4 regions of the Providencia alcalifaciens genome follow, and region 1 is predicted to be linked to each of the others. Evidence: predicted binding sites of a transcription regulator. Region 1 holds the regulator's gene; each other region holds the start of a gene.

Region 1 (4,198 bases):
TTTGATTTGCTGGCACAACGCTGCATGAAATAGCCTATAATCATTGGGATCACCGTGAATGCCATCACGCCAGTAGTAGCAAGTAAAGGGTTAAAGGTAAGCGCAGATACTAATAAGCTAGCTAAGAAGCATAACCCTAACTGTAAGGCATTTTGTAATGCAGCGGCCTTACCACTAGCTGATGGGAACGTATTGAGGGCTTTGGCTACTGCAATTGGGTATGATGCTCCGTTCATTGCTGCCATAAAACAGAATGGAACTAAAATCATGGTTAATGTTGGCTGAGTATAAATCGACATGGCGAAGAGAATCATCATGCTAACGGCATAACCGGCTAGCAAGATTGGGAACAACGTTTCAGCGCGAACTTTAGCTAATACGAAGCGGCAGCCGTATCCCCCGACAATAAATGCCAGTGTTTGAGGAATATAACTCAGGCCGATATCTGCAGGGTTAAAGCCCATATTGCGTAGAATAAACGGTGAACCCGTTAACCATGCAAAAAAGCCAGCGCTACATGCTGCGTACACAAGCACGTTACCACTGAAAACAGGGGAGCGTAACAAGGTAGCAAAGGAAATTTTGGTTTGTGGCTGGTTTTCTTCTGCTGTGACTTTCGGGGCAACTTTTTTTAACATCAAAGTCGGTAGCAAAAGTAAAACGCCCACCATCATCAGCACGATGAAGATAAATTCCCAGTTTTTGTGTTCAAGCACCCAGGCACCTAAGAGGGGCGCTAAGGCGGGAGAAAGAGCCACTAAAGGCATGATAGAAGCAAATACTTTTTGAGTATCAGCTTCGTTATAGCGGTCGATAACGAGGGCTTGCCATAAAACTGCAGCAGAACAAACGCCAACAGCCTGTAAGAATCGAAGGATTAATAGCTGAGTAGCATCGGTGACCCAAATCATTGCTAAGCAGCTAACAATAAACAGGGAAAGCCCCACAATAAGGATAGGTTTACGGCCTAATTTATCTGAAAGGGGTCCCCATAGTAGCTGGGCAAAAGCAAAGCCCGCTAGAAAGATACTCAGAGATGCGCTGATAGCGCCTTCAGTCGTATTTAAGGATGTTTGCATTGAACCAAAGGCAGGCAGATACATATCGATGGCTAAAAACCCCAGCATGCTTAGGCCAGCAAGGTAAATCAAAAATCCAGAGGAGTTTTTTGTCGCAGTATTTGTCATAGTTTTTGCTTAATCTATATTTAAAATAATGTTAATAGTTATCTTATTGTATAGGCTATTTTTTTACGTTGTGAAACGGTAATATTTGGACTCTGCTATCAAATAATTTGAAGGGAAAGAAAATGTGGTCAGCTCATGCACTTGAAGTCATAGACGCAGTTGCTCGAACGGGAAGCTTTAGTGGTGCTGCGGATGAGTTGCATCGAGTCCCTTCAGCGATCAGTTACACAGTAAAACAAGTCGAAGAATGGTTGGCAGTTCCGCTATTCGAGCGCCGTCACCGTGATGTAGTATTGACGGAAGCTGGGGTTATTTTTATTAAAGAAAGTCGAAGTGTTATCAAAAAAATGATTGATACTCGACACCAATGCCAACAAGTTGCCAATGGGTGGCGTGGACAGTTCAGTATTGCTGTTGATTGCATCGTAAAACCGCAGCGTACAGAACAGTTGATTTTGGACTTTTATCGTCATTTTCCTGACATTGAACTGTATATCCACCCTGAAGTGTTTAATGGGGTTTGGGATGCTTTAGCGGATGGACGTGTGGATGTCGCGATTGGCGCGACCCGAGCATCACCAATTGGTGAGCGCTATAGTTTCCGTGACATGGGTTTTATGTCATGGCGTTGTGTTGCGAGCCCCGATCATCCATTAGCGAAAATTCAGGGCAAGCTGACGGATGACCAAATGCGTGAATATCCAAGTTTGTGCTTAGAAGATACCTCAAGAAGCTTACCGAAAAGGGACACTTGGGCGCTGGACAACCAACGTCGCTTAGTTGTGCCTTACTGGGAAAGTGGTTTAGCGTGTTTGGCAAATGGTTTGTGTGTGGGGATGGTTCCAGAGCACCGTGCGGCTCCGTTGTGTGCAGAAGGCAAGCTAGTTGAGCTGGAATTAGCGCAGCCGTTTCCTGAAAGCCCTTGCTGCTTAACGTGGGTTGAAAAGGATACATCTCCAGCGCTGAGATGGCTTCTTGACTATCTTGGTGATAGCGAAACGCTCAACGCGGAGTGGTTTTCGAGCTAATGTTCTGAGATAGGATTAGCGGCGATAATCAATAAATGGACCGTCAGCCACGGAACGGCGTTCAACTAAACGCGGGTGAACTTCAATCGTTTGCGCATCTTCGCGTTTATTCACAATACGATCGAGCAACATCGCAAATGCCATCTGACCTAAACGCTCTTTTGGCTGGTGGATTGTGGTTAACGCGGGGGTGAAATAGCGCGCATTACGCACGTTATCATAGCCAATAATGGAAATATCTTGAGGGACGCGTAATCCCATCTCGTCAGCTGCACAGATTGCTCCCATCGCCATGATGTCTCCTCCACAGAAGACAGCTGTAGGACGGTGTTTGTTACTGAGGATTTGCATCATTGCTTTGTAGCCTGATTCTGGTTCGAAATCCCCTTGAACAATCCATTCATCTTTCAACGTAACTTTGGCTTCTTCCATGGCTTTTTTGAAGCCTGTTAAACGCCCAATACCTGTATTTCTTTCAAGGGAGCCGGGGATCACGCCAATTTCACGATGACCACGATCAATAAGATAACGACCCGCTAAATAACCACCGTGGAAAGAGTTATCAATAATACTGTCAGTGAAATCCCCGCGAGAGGTACCCCAGTCCATGACAACCATTGGAATATTTCGGTAATCTTCTAACATTCCAATCAAGGTGTCGGGGTATTCTGAACACATCACAAGTAGCCCATCGACACGTTTTTGTGCCAACATTTGCAAGTAAGCTTTTTGCTTGCCTAAGTTATTGTGAGAGTTACATAAAATTAGAGTATAGCCTTTCTCATAGCAACTATTCTCGACAGACTCGATCACTTCTGCGAAATAGGGGGCTTCACTTGATGTTGCCAACAGGCCAATTGATTTGGTGTGGTTGACTTTTAAACTACGCGCAACCGCACTCGGAGAATAATTGAGCTCTTTGATGGCGGCCCAAACGGCTGTTTTTGTATCATCAGCGACAAAACGCGTCTTGTTGATAACATGGGAGACGGTTGTGGTAGAGACGCCCGCACGTTTCGCCACATCTTTAATTGTTGCCATGAGAAGAAAAAACTCCTAACCAAAACTTGGTCTCTAAAATAATTCTAGTTAAATAATTACCTGCATATTGATGCATAGTACCTTTGCTGGCAATAATTTAGCGATTTGTTATCGATTTTGTCTGATCTAGCGCAAAAACGAAAGAAATAATTGATGTTATAACATGTGATATAGACACTGGTTTTACATTTTTGTGCATGTATACTGAAATAACCTTTTTATTTTATGGTTATTTGATAATTCAATTTCTTTATATGAGAGGGTCTCATGGATACAGATTTTAAATATGGATTGCTAGCTGCGTTTGGCTCTTTAGCGGTAATTATTTTGTTTGCTGTGCACATTTTTTGATTTCATTTCCATCCTAGCGACTAAGGATGAGAAATAATTAAGGGCGAGTATTACACTCGCCCTTAGTCATTTTAGAACTGAACTAAAATTAAGCCAGATTTTCTTCAACAAATTTCCAGTTAACCAGCGCCCAGAAGTTTTCTAAGTATTTTGGACGTGCGTTACGGTAGTCGATGTAATAAGCGTGTTCCCAGATATCTACAGTCAGAACTGGCTTGTCGTCACCAGAAATTGGTGTTGCCGCGTTAGACGTATTAACGATAGCCAGGCTGCCGTCTGCTTTCTTCACTAACCAAGTCCAACCTGCACCGAAGTTTTTAACTGCGGCATCAGTGAATTGCTCTTTGAACTGAGCAAATGAACCGAATGCTTTATTGATAGCTTCTGCAACTTTACCTGTTGGCTCTCCACCTGCATTTGGTGCCAAGCAGTGCCAGTAGAAAGTGTGGTTCCAAACTTGAGCGGCGTTGTTGAATACGCCAGCTTCAGAAGTTTTGATGATATCTTCTAAAGACAGACCTTCAAATTTGGTGCCTTTGATCAGGTTGTTCAGGTTAACAACATAGGTGTTGTGGTGCTTACCGTAGTGGT
Region 2 (4,198 bases), 1.3 Mb from region 1:
CTTTTGCAACCCACTCCCATGGTGTGACGGGCGGTGTGTACAAGGCCCGGGAACGTATTCACCGTAGCATTCTGATCTACGATTACTAGCGATTCCGACTTCATGGAGTCGAGTTGCAGACTCCAATCCGGACTACGACGTACTTTATGAGTTCCGCTTGCTCTCGCGAGGTCGCTTCTCTTTGTATACGCCATTGTAGCACGTGTGTAGCCCTACTCGTAAGGGCCATGATGACTTGACGTCATCCCCACCTTCCTCCGGTTTATCACCGGCAGTCTCCTTTGAGTTCCCACCATTACGTGCTGGCAACAAAGGATAAGGGTTGCGCTCGTTGCGGGACTTAACCCAACATTTCACAACACGAGCTGACGACAGCCATGCAGCACCTGTCTCAGAGTTCCCGAAGGCACTAAAGCATCTCTGCTAAATTCTCTGGATGTCAAGAGTAGGTAAGGTTCTTCGCGTTGCATCGAATTAAACCACATGCTCCACCGCTTGTGCGGGCCCCCGTCAATTCATTTGAGTTTTAACCTTGCGGCCGTACTCCCCAGGCGGTCGATTTAACGCGTTAGCTCCGGAAGCCACTCCTCAAGGGAACAACCTCCAAATCGACATCGTTTACAGCGTGGACTACCAGGGTATCTAATCCTGTTTGCTCCCCACGCTTTCGCACCTGAGCGTCAGTCTTTGTCCAGGGGGCCGCCTTCGCCACCGGTATTCCTCCACATCTCTACGCATTTCACCGCTACACATGGAATTCTACCCCCCTCTACAAGACTCTAGCTGACCAGTTTTAGATGCCATTCCCAGGTTAAGCCCGGGGATTTCACATCTAACTTAATCAACCGCCTGCGTGCGCTTTACGCCCAGTAATTCCGATTAACGCTTGCACCCTCCGTATTACCGCGGCTGCTGGCACGGAGTTAGCCGGTGCTTCTTCTGTTGGTAACGTCAATCGTTGATGATATTAGCATCAACGCCTTCCTCCCAACTGAAAGTACTTTACAACCCTAAGGCCTTCTTCATACACGCGGCATGGCTGCATCAGGCTTGCGCCCATTGTGCAATATTCCCCACTGCTGCCTCCCGTAGGAGTCTGGGCCGTGTCTCAGTCCCAGTGTGGCTGATCATCCTCTCAGACCAGCTAGGGATCGTCGCCTTGGTGAGCCATTACCTCACCAACTAGCTAATCCCATATGGGTTCATCCGATAGCGCAAGGACCGAAGTTCCCCTGCTTTGCTCCTGAGAGATTATGCGGTATTAGCTACCGTTTCCAGTAGTTATCCCCCTCTATCGGGCAGATCCCCATACATTACTCACCCGTCCGCCGCTCGTCAGCGAGAAGCAAGCTTCCCCTGTTACCGCTCGACTTGCATGTGTTAGGCCTGCCGCCAGCGTTCAATCTGAGCCATGATCAAACTCTTCAATTAAAAAGCTTGATGCTCAAAGAATGTTACTGTCGTTTGATTTCCGAAGAAACCAAATTACCTATTAGTTCATATATATGAATTAACGTGTTAGTCACTCTTCAAGACTTAAAATCAAATATTTTTTTGATAGTGTCCTGTGAGTGCCCACACAGATTGTCTGATAAATTGTTAAAGAGCGTTGCGACATTTCTTTAGAAATTCGACTCAGTTTTTATCAACTTAGGTCGTTGTCGCGAGGTGGCGTATATTACGCTTTCCTCAGTGAGAGTCAAGTATTTTTTTACTTAATCTTTTCAGATTCTCTCGCTGCCGATTCAGTGTCCATCGCGCTTTGCGTTGGCTTGTTCCCGGTCAGTGGATGCGCATTATAGGGAGTCACAGAAATCCTGCAACCCTTTTTTTAAGATTTTTTACGGTTTTTAGTTCAACTGCTGCATTCCACAGCAAAACCCCTATTTATACCCACTTACACACAGATTTATCCACAGACTGAAAAAATAGTGAAAATAGTTCGCGCATTACGCAAACGTTTGCGCTACAATTAGCGCGAAAATTCGGCATTAATTTTATTTTGATGCTCTGAAATTGTTAGTGACTTATATATAGATATTGCTTCTTTATCCAAATCCAAGGGATCTCTCTCATGCAACAGCTTCGTCCTATTCGCCGTGCCCTGCTTAGTGTGTCTGATAAAACAGGGGTTGTTGAATTCGCTAAGGCGCTTTCTCACCGTGGTGTTGAACTGCTTTCTACCGGTGGAACCGCTAAATTACTAGCAGAGCAAGGCCTTAAGGTCACTGAAGTTTCAGATTACACAGGTTTTCCTGAAATGATGGATGGTCGCGTTAAGACTCTGCACCCGAAAGTTCACGGCGGGATCTTAGGTCGTCGCGGTAAAGATGATGCCATCATGCAGCAGCATGACATTGCACCTATTGATATGGTGGTTGTAAACCTTTATCCATTTGCTCAAACCGTCGCAAAACCAAATTGCACATTAGAAGATGCCGTTGAGAATATCGATATTGGTGGCCCAACCATGGTTCGCTCCGCAGCGAAGAACCATAAAGACGTGGCTATCGTGGTTAACAATAATGACTATGACAAAATCATCGAAGAGATGGATAACCACGAAAACTCCCTGAACTGGTCAACACGCTTTGACTTAGCCATTAAAGCATTCGAGCACACTGCAGCTTATGACAGCATGATTGCTAACTACTTTGGTGAACTGGTTGCGCCATATCATGGCGATACCACTCAGCCTTCAGGTCGCTTCCCTCGTACTCTAAATTTAAACTTCATTAAGAAGCAAGATATGCGCTATGGCGAAAATAGCCATCAAGACGCGGCTTTCTATATAGAAGAAAATCCAAAAGAAGCGTCGATTGCCACTGCGAACCAAATTCAAGGTAAAGCGCTTTCTTATAATAATATCGCAGACACTGATGCCGCTCTTGAGTGTGTTAAATCTTTCGATGAGCCTGCGTGCGTTATTGTTAAGCATGCTAACCCTTGTGGCGTAGCCATTGGCGACAATATCCATGCTGCTTATGATAAGGCATTCAAGACTGACCCAACCTCTGCATTCGGTGGCATCATTGCTTTTAACCGTCAATTAGATAAAGCCACCGCAGAAGCCATCATTGAACGCCAATTTGTTGAAGTGATTATTGCCCCTTCTATTGCTGAAGATGCATTACCTTCTTTATCTACTAAGCAAAACGTGCGCGTTCTGGTGTGTGGTGAGTGGAGCAAACCTGTTGCTGGTTTAGATTTCAAACGTGTGAATGGCGGTTTACTGGTTCAAGACCGTGACTTAGGTATGGTCGAAGCGGAAGATTTACGCGTCGTGACCACACGCCAGCCAACTGAGCGTGAATTAAAAGATGCGCTGTTCTGCTGGAAAGTGGCAAAATTCGTGAAATCAAATGCAATTGTTTACTCGAAGAATGACATGACTATCGGAATTGGTGCGGGCCAAATGAGCCGTGTGTACTCTGCTAAGATTGCAGGGATTAAAGCTGCCGATGAAGGTTTAGAAGTCGCAGGCTGTGCAATGGCATCCGATGCATTCTTCCCATTCCGCGATGGCATCGATGCAGCTGCCTCTGTAGGCGTTACCTGTGTTATCCAACCAGGTGGCTCTATTCGCGATGATGAAGTCATTGCCGCTGCGAATGAGCATGGCATTGCAATGATCTTCACTAACATGCGTCACTTCCGTCACTAATTGCTAGGGGTTTCTATGAATATACTGATTATTGGTGGTGGCGGTCGCGAGCACGCTTTAGCATGGAAAGCCGCACAGTCCCCATTAGCAGATAAAGTGTATGTTGCGCCGGGTAACGCAGGTACTGCGCTGGAACCTGCACTAGAAAATGTTGAAATCTCAGCAACTGACATTGATGGTTTACTGCAATTTGCCAAAGACAAGCAAATCGGTTTAACCATCGTAGGCCCTGAAGCACCGTTAGTGATTGGTGTGGTCGACACATTCAAACAGGCTGGTTTAACCATTTTTGGACCAACACAAGGTGCTGCTCAGTTAGAAGGTTCTAAAGCGTTCACCAAAGATTTCTTAGCGCGTCATCATATTCCAACGGCCGCTTATGAAAACTTTACTGAAATTGAGCCTGCTTTGGCTTATTTAGATAAAGTTGGTGCCCCAATCGTTATCAAGGCTGATGGTCTGGCTGCTGGTAAAGGCGTGATTGTTGCAATGACGCTGCAAGAAGCTAAAGATGCCGTCCATGATATGCTGGCT
Region 3 (4,198 bases), 920 kb from region 1:
GACCTAATGCTGGACACAACTCTTCACCGACTGCTTTAACCGCTTCGTACAGACCCGCGTCTTCCCCTGGGTGACCCGCCGCAGACATCCAGTTAGCAGATAGCTTCACGCGCTTAAGGTCTTGTACATAAGAGCATGCTAAGTTGGTTAGTGCTTCACCCACGGCCATACGCGCAGAAGCGGCAAAATCCAACAGTGCCACTGGCGTTCTTTCGCCAATAGACATTGATTCACCATAATAGCTATCCAAGCTTGCGGTTGTCACCGCGCAGTCAGCGACTGGGATCTGCCATGGGCCAACCATTTGGTCACGAGCAACCATTCCCGTCACAGTACGGTCACCGATAGTGATTAAGAACGTTTTCTCCGCAACGGCCGGTAAATGCAGAACACGCTTGACGGCTTCAGTTAAATCGATGGCGGTTCTATCCAGTGATTCAGGCTCGGCTTTCAGTGTCGTCACATCACGCAGCATTTTTGGCGTTTTGCCTAGCAATACATCCAGTGGCATATCGATAGGCTGGTTATCAAAATGCTCATCATTAAGGGTTAAATGACGTTCTTCCGTTGCTTCACCGATCACGGCAAATGGCGCGCGTTCACGCTCACAAATTTCAGTGAATAATGCGAGTTGTTCTGGAGCAACTGCCATCACATAGCGCTCTTGAGATTCGTTACACCACACTTCCAGTGGGCTCATTCCCGGTTCATCATTAAGAATTTTACGCAGTTCAAAACGACCACCACGACCGCCATCGCTCACCAATTCAGGCATTGCGTTGGATAAACCACCCGCGCCAACATCATGGATAAACAGAATTGGATTTTTATCACCTAGCTGCCAGCATTTGTCGATCACTTCTTGGCAACGACGCTCCATTTCTGCGTTATCACGTTGAACAGAAGCAAAATCAAGGTCAGCCGCAGATTGACCAGATGTCATGGATGATGCAGCTCCGCCCCCTAGACCGATATTCATCGAAGGGCCACCCAGAACGATGAGCTTAGCGCCAACAGTAATTTCGCCTTTTTGAACGTGATCCGCACGGATGTTACCAATACCGCCCGCTAACATAATTGGCTTATGGTAACCGCGTAATTCTTCGCCGTTGTGACTATTCACTTTCTCTTCATAGGTACGGAAATAACCTAATAAAGCGGGACGACCAAATTCGTTGTTAAATGCCGCTCCGCCTAAAGGGCCTTCGGTCATAATATCGAGTGCGGTCACAATACGCTCAGGCTTACCGAAATCTTCTTCCCACGGTTGTTCAAAACCTGGAATACGTAAGTTTGAAACGGAGAAACCAACCAAACCTGCTTTTGGTTTTGCACCACGGCCCGTTGCGCCTTCATCACGAATTTCACCACCAGAACCGGTTGCAGCCCCCGGCCATGGAGAGATTGCCGTTGGGTGGTTGTGGGTTTCCACCTTCATCAAAATATGAGCATCTTCTTGATGGTAACGATAAGTACGTCCATCCGGTTCAGGGAAGAAACGACCCACTGAAGAGCCTTCCATTACCGCCGCATTATCTTTATAGGCAGACAGAACGTGATCTGGCGTTTTTTCGAAGGTATTTTTGATCATTTTAAATAGGGATTTTGGCTGTGTTTCCCCGTCAATAATCCAATCCGCATTGAAAATTTTATGGCGGCAATGTTCTGAGTTTGCTTGCGCAAACATATACAGCTCAACATCCGTTGGGTTACGTTTTAACCCTGTGAATGCCTCTAATAGATAGTCAATTTCATCGTCAGCTAACGCTAAACCCATCTCTTTATTAGCCGTATCTAGTGCTTGGCGTCCACCTGTGATGATATCAATTACTTTCATTGGGGCAGGCTGTTGCTGAACAAATAACGCCTCAGCTTGTTCAAAAGAGGCAAACACCGTCTCCATCATGCGGTCATGTAACAGGCTGATGACCAGACTCCACTGCTCGCTTGTCAGGGAATCGGCTTGAATATAATAGGCAACGCCGCGTTCAATACGTTTAACCTGTGTTAAGCCACAGTTATGCGCGATATCTGTTGCTTTAGAAGACCAAGGAGAGATGGTTCCTGGGCGCGGGGTGACTAAAATCAGTTTTCCAAATGGCTCATGCTCTGCCAGAGAAGGACCATATTTTAACAAACTATTCAGTTTACCTTGCTCACTGCCACTTAATGGGGCTGATAGCTCAGCAAAATGCATATATTCAGCATAGATATCCGTTACAGGGAGCTGTTTTTCAGCAAACAGCGCCAAAAGGCGGGTAATACGAAATGCTGATAGTGCCGGTGAGCCACGCAAAATTTCCATAGTCTTAAATTCTCTCTTTTAAACGCCAGCCCTGATCACGAAAGCAGGGAAACCGGCGTCCATTATAAAGCAATGTTCATCAATACGAAACCGTTTGCGTGACTAAAAATAGAGCGATTAGTTAAATATTAATATGTGCGAAATACGATAATATTAGTTGCACCAATCATCATTGTTAGAGCAAAATACGAAACCACTGGATTTATAACCATGATTAAACAGTTTTTATTAAGCGCACAACACCCGTTCCTGCACGAGAAATAATTATTTGAATAACCTAAAAGTTAACTATTTTATTATCGTGGTCATTGCCTTACTTGCCACCATGATCATTGGCTTCAATGTCCGATGGCCAAATACGCCCTCCCCCCAAATCGATAAAATTATCTCTCGAGGGGAGTTACGTATTAGCGCAGTAAATTCACCACTTATCTATATTAATGAGCAACATCAGCTATGTGGCTTCGACTACGACCTTGCCCAAGGCTTTGCCACGTACCTAGGTGTTAAACTAAAAATCATTATCCGCCCCACTATCGAGCAAATTTTTGATGATCTCGACAATAATGATGCTGATATTTCTATGGCGGGATTGCTGTATAACAAAGACCGTTTAGATACGATGAAAGCTGGTCCAAGCTATTTAAACGTGACTCAGCAATTGGTTTATCGTAAAGGGAAACCTCGGCCAAAAACCTTCAATGATGTGAAAGGGAAATTGGTCGTTATCGCTGGGAGTACTCACGCTAGCACGTTAAAAGCACTGTCAGCCCAATACCCTAAACTAAAGTGGGAGGAGAGTAGCGATTATACCCCAAGCCAGTTATTAGAAATGGTCGCAGAAGGTGAAATAGACTATACCCTTGAGGATTCTATCGCGGTCTCTTTACAACAACGTATTCACCCGAAAGTCGCTGTCGCGTTTGACTTACGTGATGACCATGCCATCACATGGTATATGAGCCGCCAGCATGACAATAGCTTAGATGCTGCGCTACTCGATTTCTTTAATACCAGTAATCAAAATGACTCACTCGCCCGCTTAACCGAGAAATATTTTAGTCACGTCGAATCTTTTGATTATTTTGATACGATTACATTTATTAGCGCTATTAACAATAAATTACCTGATTATCAGCATTTATTTGAAAAGTACGCCGAAACTGTCGATTGGAAATTACTGGCCGCTATCGCTTGGCAAGAGTCCCACTGGGATCCCCTCGCAACCTACCCTACTGGCGTTCGTGGGATAATGATGCTTACCAAGCCAACTGCGGCAACGATGGGAATTGAAGATAGATTAGACCCTGAAGGAAGTATCAAAGGTGGAGCTGCGTATTTAGCCTATATCATGAAACGCTTACCCGACTCTATCGCTGAAGATGATCGTATTTGGTTTACCCTTGCTGCCTATAATATGGGCTATGGGCATATGCTGGACGTGCGAAAATTGACCAAAAAACTGGGTGGAGATCCTGACCGCTGGCTTGATGTTAAAGCGAATTTGCCCCTGTTAACGCAGCCAAAATACTATTCTCAACTGACTTATGGTTATGCTCGTGGACACGAAGCTTACCGCTATGTTGAAAATATTCGTCGCTATCATCAAAGTTTGGCTGGCTATTTACGGAGTCAGGAGAAAAAACAGAAAACAATGGATATTGCAAAAAAATCACTTGTTTATGTCGTAGTACCAAATAATGAAACGCAACTATCATCCTATGTGATGCCTGATGCGATACCTGCAAAATTGGAAATCACGCCAAAAGCCTCAGCAAATTTAGGTGTGTTTTATGCCAGTGAAAATACGCGTGCGCCAAATCACTCCCTAGGGAAATATATTCTGGCAAAACCAACACGTTCGAGCGCCATTGATAATGGCGTAGCCCTACA
Region 4 (4,198 bases), 780 kb from region 1:
CTTTAGTCACGTAGATGCCATCAAATACTGAGCATTCAAATTCGTTGATTTCTGGGTTTTCTTCACGAACCGCATCAATAAGGTCGCTGAGATCTTGGAAAATTAGGCCATCTGCGCCAATCAGCTTACGGATTTCATCCACTTCCCGACCATGTGCAATCAATTCATTCGCATTTGGCATATCGATGCCGTATACGTTAGGGAAGCGAACTTCTGGTGCGGCTGAAGCAAAGTAGACATTCTTTGCACCCGCTTCACGAGCAAGTTCAACAATCTGCTCTGATGTGGTACCGCGCACAATCGAGTCATCCACCAGCAGAACGTTTTTATCGCGAAACTCTGCACGGTTTGCATTCAGTTTACGGCGCACAGATTTACGACGTTCTTGTTGCCCAGGCATGATAAAGGTACGTCCAACATAGCGGTTTTTCACAAAACCTTGGCGATACGGTTTCTCTAGGATATGGGCGATTTCTAACGCAATATCGCATGAAGTTTCAGGGATTGGGATCACCACATCAATATGCAGGTCTTCCCATTCGCGAGCAATTTTCGCGCCCAATTTTTGCCCCATACGCAATCTTGCGTTATACACCGAGATTTTATCGATAAACGAATCTTGGCGAGCAAAATAAACATATTCAAAAATACACGGTGTCAGCTGAGGGTTTTCTGCACATTGGCGGGTAAATAATTTACCATCTTCAGTAACATATACCGCTTCGCCTGGCGCAACATCACGTAGGAATTCGAAGCCTAAAGTATCGAGTGCCACACTTTCAGAGGCGACCATATATTCGTGTTCGCCAGTTGCTAGAATACGGCGACCAAGTACTAATGGACGGATACCGTGTGGGTCACGAAATGCCACCATCCCGTGGCCAATAATCAGTGACACGCAAGCATAGGCACCACGGATTTTTTTGTGCATTGATGCTACGGCACTAAAAATGTTGTCGGGTTCGAGAGGAAAATGGTCAAACTTATCTAATTCGTATGCTAATACGTTTAGAAGAATTTCGGAGTCTGACGTGGTATTCACATGGCGACGTGCTGTTTCAAATAGGCTCCGAGCGAGTTCGTGAGCATTTGTCAGATTACCATTATGTGCAAGGGTGATACCAAAAGGAGAGTTAACGTAAAAAGGCTGAGCTTCGGATGCGCTGGAGCTACCCGCAGTTGGGTAGCGCACATGTCCAATACCCATTGAGCCTTGAAGGCGCAGCATGTGGCGCGTTTCAAAGACATCTTTTACTAAACCATTTGCTTTACGCAAACGGATATTGTTTTTACCATCAATAGTCGCAATACCCGCTGCATCTTGCCCACGATGCTGTAGCACCGTCAACGCATCATAAATTGATTGGTTTACCGGTGAAACACCGGCGATACCGACAATACCGCACATTTAGTCTTTCCTCATCAGCCAGACGGAGAGATATTCTCCGGTAGGAAACTTGACGCATTTTGCAGGTAGTCAAAGAACCACCTAATAATATGACTGAACTGCGGAATAAGCTGTGAACGATGCCAATCCTCACTTTGAGGAAGCGGTGTAAATGTATCGAGAAAGAACAATAGCGCCGATACAATTAATACCCCACGCAACGCACCGAAGCAGATCCCCAGTACACGATCTGTACCCGATAATCCGGTTTTTTGTACTAATGAGCTAATCACATAGTTCACCACTGCACCAACAATCAATGTCGCGATAAACAGTGCTGCAATCGCAATACCATTACGAACCAAAACATCCTCAAAGTTCGTAAAGTAACTCGCTAAGTAAGGATAAAACGTACTTGCTACGAAGAACGCACAACCCCAAGTGATTAACGATAATGCCTCACGTACAAATCCACGGATCAGGCTTACCAGTGCCGAGAAGCCAATAATGGCGATAATTGTGTAATCAATCCAGACCATATTTCATTCCAAAATTCGCATTCACGTCAGCGGCGAATGCATTCTAACAGAAAACGAAAACGTTTGCGTAACCATTTTTCATTGAATTTAAAAAAATCAACGGCGAAAAGAAAAAATCATAATCGCCGCAGTAAGTTACTAAATACCCTTATTTTTTAGGGATAACTGAATATCAATTTAAGGCTTAAAGGCTTGAATTATCCCTTTTGTACCGGTAATTGCGTTCAATTCAGGTAAAGCAGATTCAAGCTTCTGCCTTGATGCTTCTGGTCCCACATAAATACGGGTTAATTTGTTGTTCACCGGCTGCGCTGGCACCGTATAAACCTGATATCCAGACAGTCTTAGCTTCGCCACAATTTCTTCAACCTTGCTGGCATTATTGAGGGCAATCACTTGCACCACATACGCTTTACCTTGAGGTTCTTGTTTCGGCTCTGGTTTTGGTTCCGGTTTTGGTTCCACCTTAGGCTTAGGCTCAGGCTTAGGCTCAGGCTTAGGCTCAGGTTTTGGCTCAGGCTTAGGTTCCGGCTTCGGTTCTACTCGTGGTTTTTCTGGGGTGACATTAGCAGGAATGGCACCTCCATTTTGATTCACCACGTTTTGCCCCGTATTACCTTGATTTGCACTGCTTTGATTTGCACTGTTTGCGGCTACAGGAGGCTGCTCACTTTGCTTTTGCTCAGTAATAGCTTCCGATAACATCGCTTCAGAAGTTCCTTCCGAAGACGCGGTCGATGCACTGTGTGTAATTGGTGCAATTGACTCAATATCTTCTTCATCACCCGGTTTGGGAATAATCGGAATGGCTGCAAATTCATTCTCATTGTATTTCTTATCGCCATCCAGCAATGCAGGCAATACGATGACCCCTGCAGCGACTAAAACAATAGCGCCAGCAAGACGATTCTGGAATTTACTAGCCACTGGCTTTATCCTTCTGTTTTCTCTAATAACATCATGACGTGAGCCACCGTGTGGAATGATCCACACACCACAATCACATCTTGTGGTCGCGCATCCGCACACGCTTGTTGCCAAGCTGCTTCCACGGAATCAAACTCATGGGCACCGTCAACATGCTGACTAAGCTCAGTCACATCAGCACCACGAAACTCTTTCAGAGGTGCAAGATACCAGTCAGTTACCTGCTGGGATAAACAGGTTAATGTCCCATTAATATCTTTATCCCCCAGCATTCCCACCACCGCACGAATTCGACGACCATCTGTCACTGGTAATTGTGCGAGTTTGGAAACTAAATAGCCTGCAGCGTGAGGGTTATGAGCCACATCCAAAATCATTAACGGATGTTCGCCAATTATCTGAAAACGTCCCGGTAACTGAGCAATACTTAAACCTTGATGAATAGCTTGGTCAGTGATTTTCTGCGCTAACTGGGCATCAATCTCCATCAGGCAGCTGATCACACCCATCGCAGTTGCTGCATTGGCCAGCGGGACATTCGGTAACGGTAAATTAGCCCATGACCGCTGAGAACTTTCCCAAGACCAATGTTGCCCCTGCTCTTGGTAACGCCAATCCGTGCCACGACGAAACAGCATAGTGCCAATTTTGTCTGCATAAGCGCCGATAGAGGCTGGCATATCAGGCTCACCCACCACGCCATAATGACCTTGTCGGAAAATACCCGCTTTCTCATAACCAATATGCTCACGGTCGGAACCTAGCCAATCGGTATGATCAAGCGCAATACTGGTGATTGCCGCGATATCCGCATCTACCACGTTAGTTGCATCAAGGCGACCGCCCAACCCTACTTCAAGGATCACAATATCTAACTCAGCTTGCTTAAATAATTGTAGTGCAGCTAAGGTGCCATATTCAAAGTAGGTTAACGAAATATTTCCACGCTGCGCTTCGATAGTCGAAAATGCTTGGCAGAACTCACTTTCAGTAAGCTCTTTACCTTGGATTCGGACGCGTTCCGTGTAGCGCACTAAATGTGGGGAACTGTAGACTCCCACCTTCAAACCCGCAGCCATCAAAATAGACTCAAGTGTATGGCAGGTTGTGCCTTTTCCGTTGGTTCCAGTGACAGTAATGACGCGAGGAGCAGGTTGAGTGAGATGCATTTGACGGGCAGCTTGCCCTACTCGTTCCAACCCCATATCGATATTTTGGCTATGCAGGTCAGTAAGATAAGAAAGCCAAGCCTCCAATGGAGACTTGGCTGTAGGAATGATTGGATTACTCATCATCTTTTTTATGTTTAGCGCCTTTTGCTTTATCTGCACCTTCGGCAGAGTCA

The links. The regulator PurR, encoded in region 1, represses purine synthesis genes. The targets are predictions, from matches to a motif close to CANGCAAACGTTTGCNTG.
Region 2: a site for PurR is predicted at 1,951-1,968, ahead of purH (bifunctional phosphoribosylaminoimidazolecarboxamide formyltransferase/IMP cyclohydrolase). Genes of this name have one in related genera too.
Region 3: a site for PurR is predicted at 2,389-2,406, ahead of purL (phosphoribosylformylglycinamidine synthase). Genes of this name have one in related genera too.
Region 4: a site for PurR is predicted at 1,979-1,996, ahead of cvpA (colicin V production protein). Genes of this name have one in related genera too.

The regions. Positions count from the first base shown of each region.
Region 1 is NZ_OU659204.1:1,689,357-1,693,554, forward strand. Features, by position in the region: gene punC (purine nucleoside transporter PunC) at 1-1,187, opposite strand, end outside; gene punR (DNA-binding transcriptional activator PunR) at 1,310-2,215, shown strand; gene purR (HTH-type transcriptional repressor PurR) at 2,231-3,256, opposite strand; gene LDO73_RS18200 (YnhF family membrane protein) at 3,524-3,607, shown strand; gene sodB (superoxide dismutase [Fe]) at 3,696-4,198, opposite strand, start outside.
Region 2 is NZ_OU659204.1:436,330-440,527, reverse strand. Features, by position in the region: rRNA gene LDO73_RS01950 (16S ribosomal RNA) at 1-1,431, opposite strand, end outside; gene purH (bifunctional phosphoribosylaminoimidazolecarboxamide formyltransferase/IMP cyclohydrolase) at 2,075-3,664, shown strand; gene purD (phosphoribosylamine--glycine ligase) at 3,680-4,198, shown strand, end outside.
Region 3 is NZ_OU659204.1:2,609,226-2,613,423, forward strand. Features, by position in the region: gene purL (phosphoribosylformylglycinamidine synthase) at 1-2,305, opposite strand, end outside; gene mltF (membrane-bound lytic murein transglycosylase MltF) at 2,574-4,198, shown strand, end outside.
Region 4 is NZ_OU659204.1:2,464,934-2,469,131, forward strand. Features, by position in the region: gene purF (amidophosphoribosyltransferase) at 1-1,408, opposite strand, end outside; gene cvpA (colicin V production protein) at 1,423-1,926, opposite strand; gene dedD (cell division protein DedD) at 2,104-2,853, opposite strand; gene folC (bifunctional tetrahydrofolate synthase/dihydrofolate synthase) at 2,859-4,145, opposite strand; gene accD (acetyl-CoA carboxylase, carboxyltransferase subunit beta) at 4,138-4,198, opposite strand, start outside.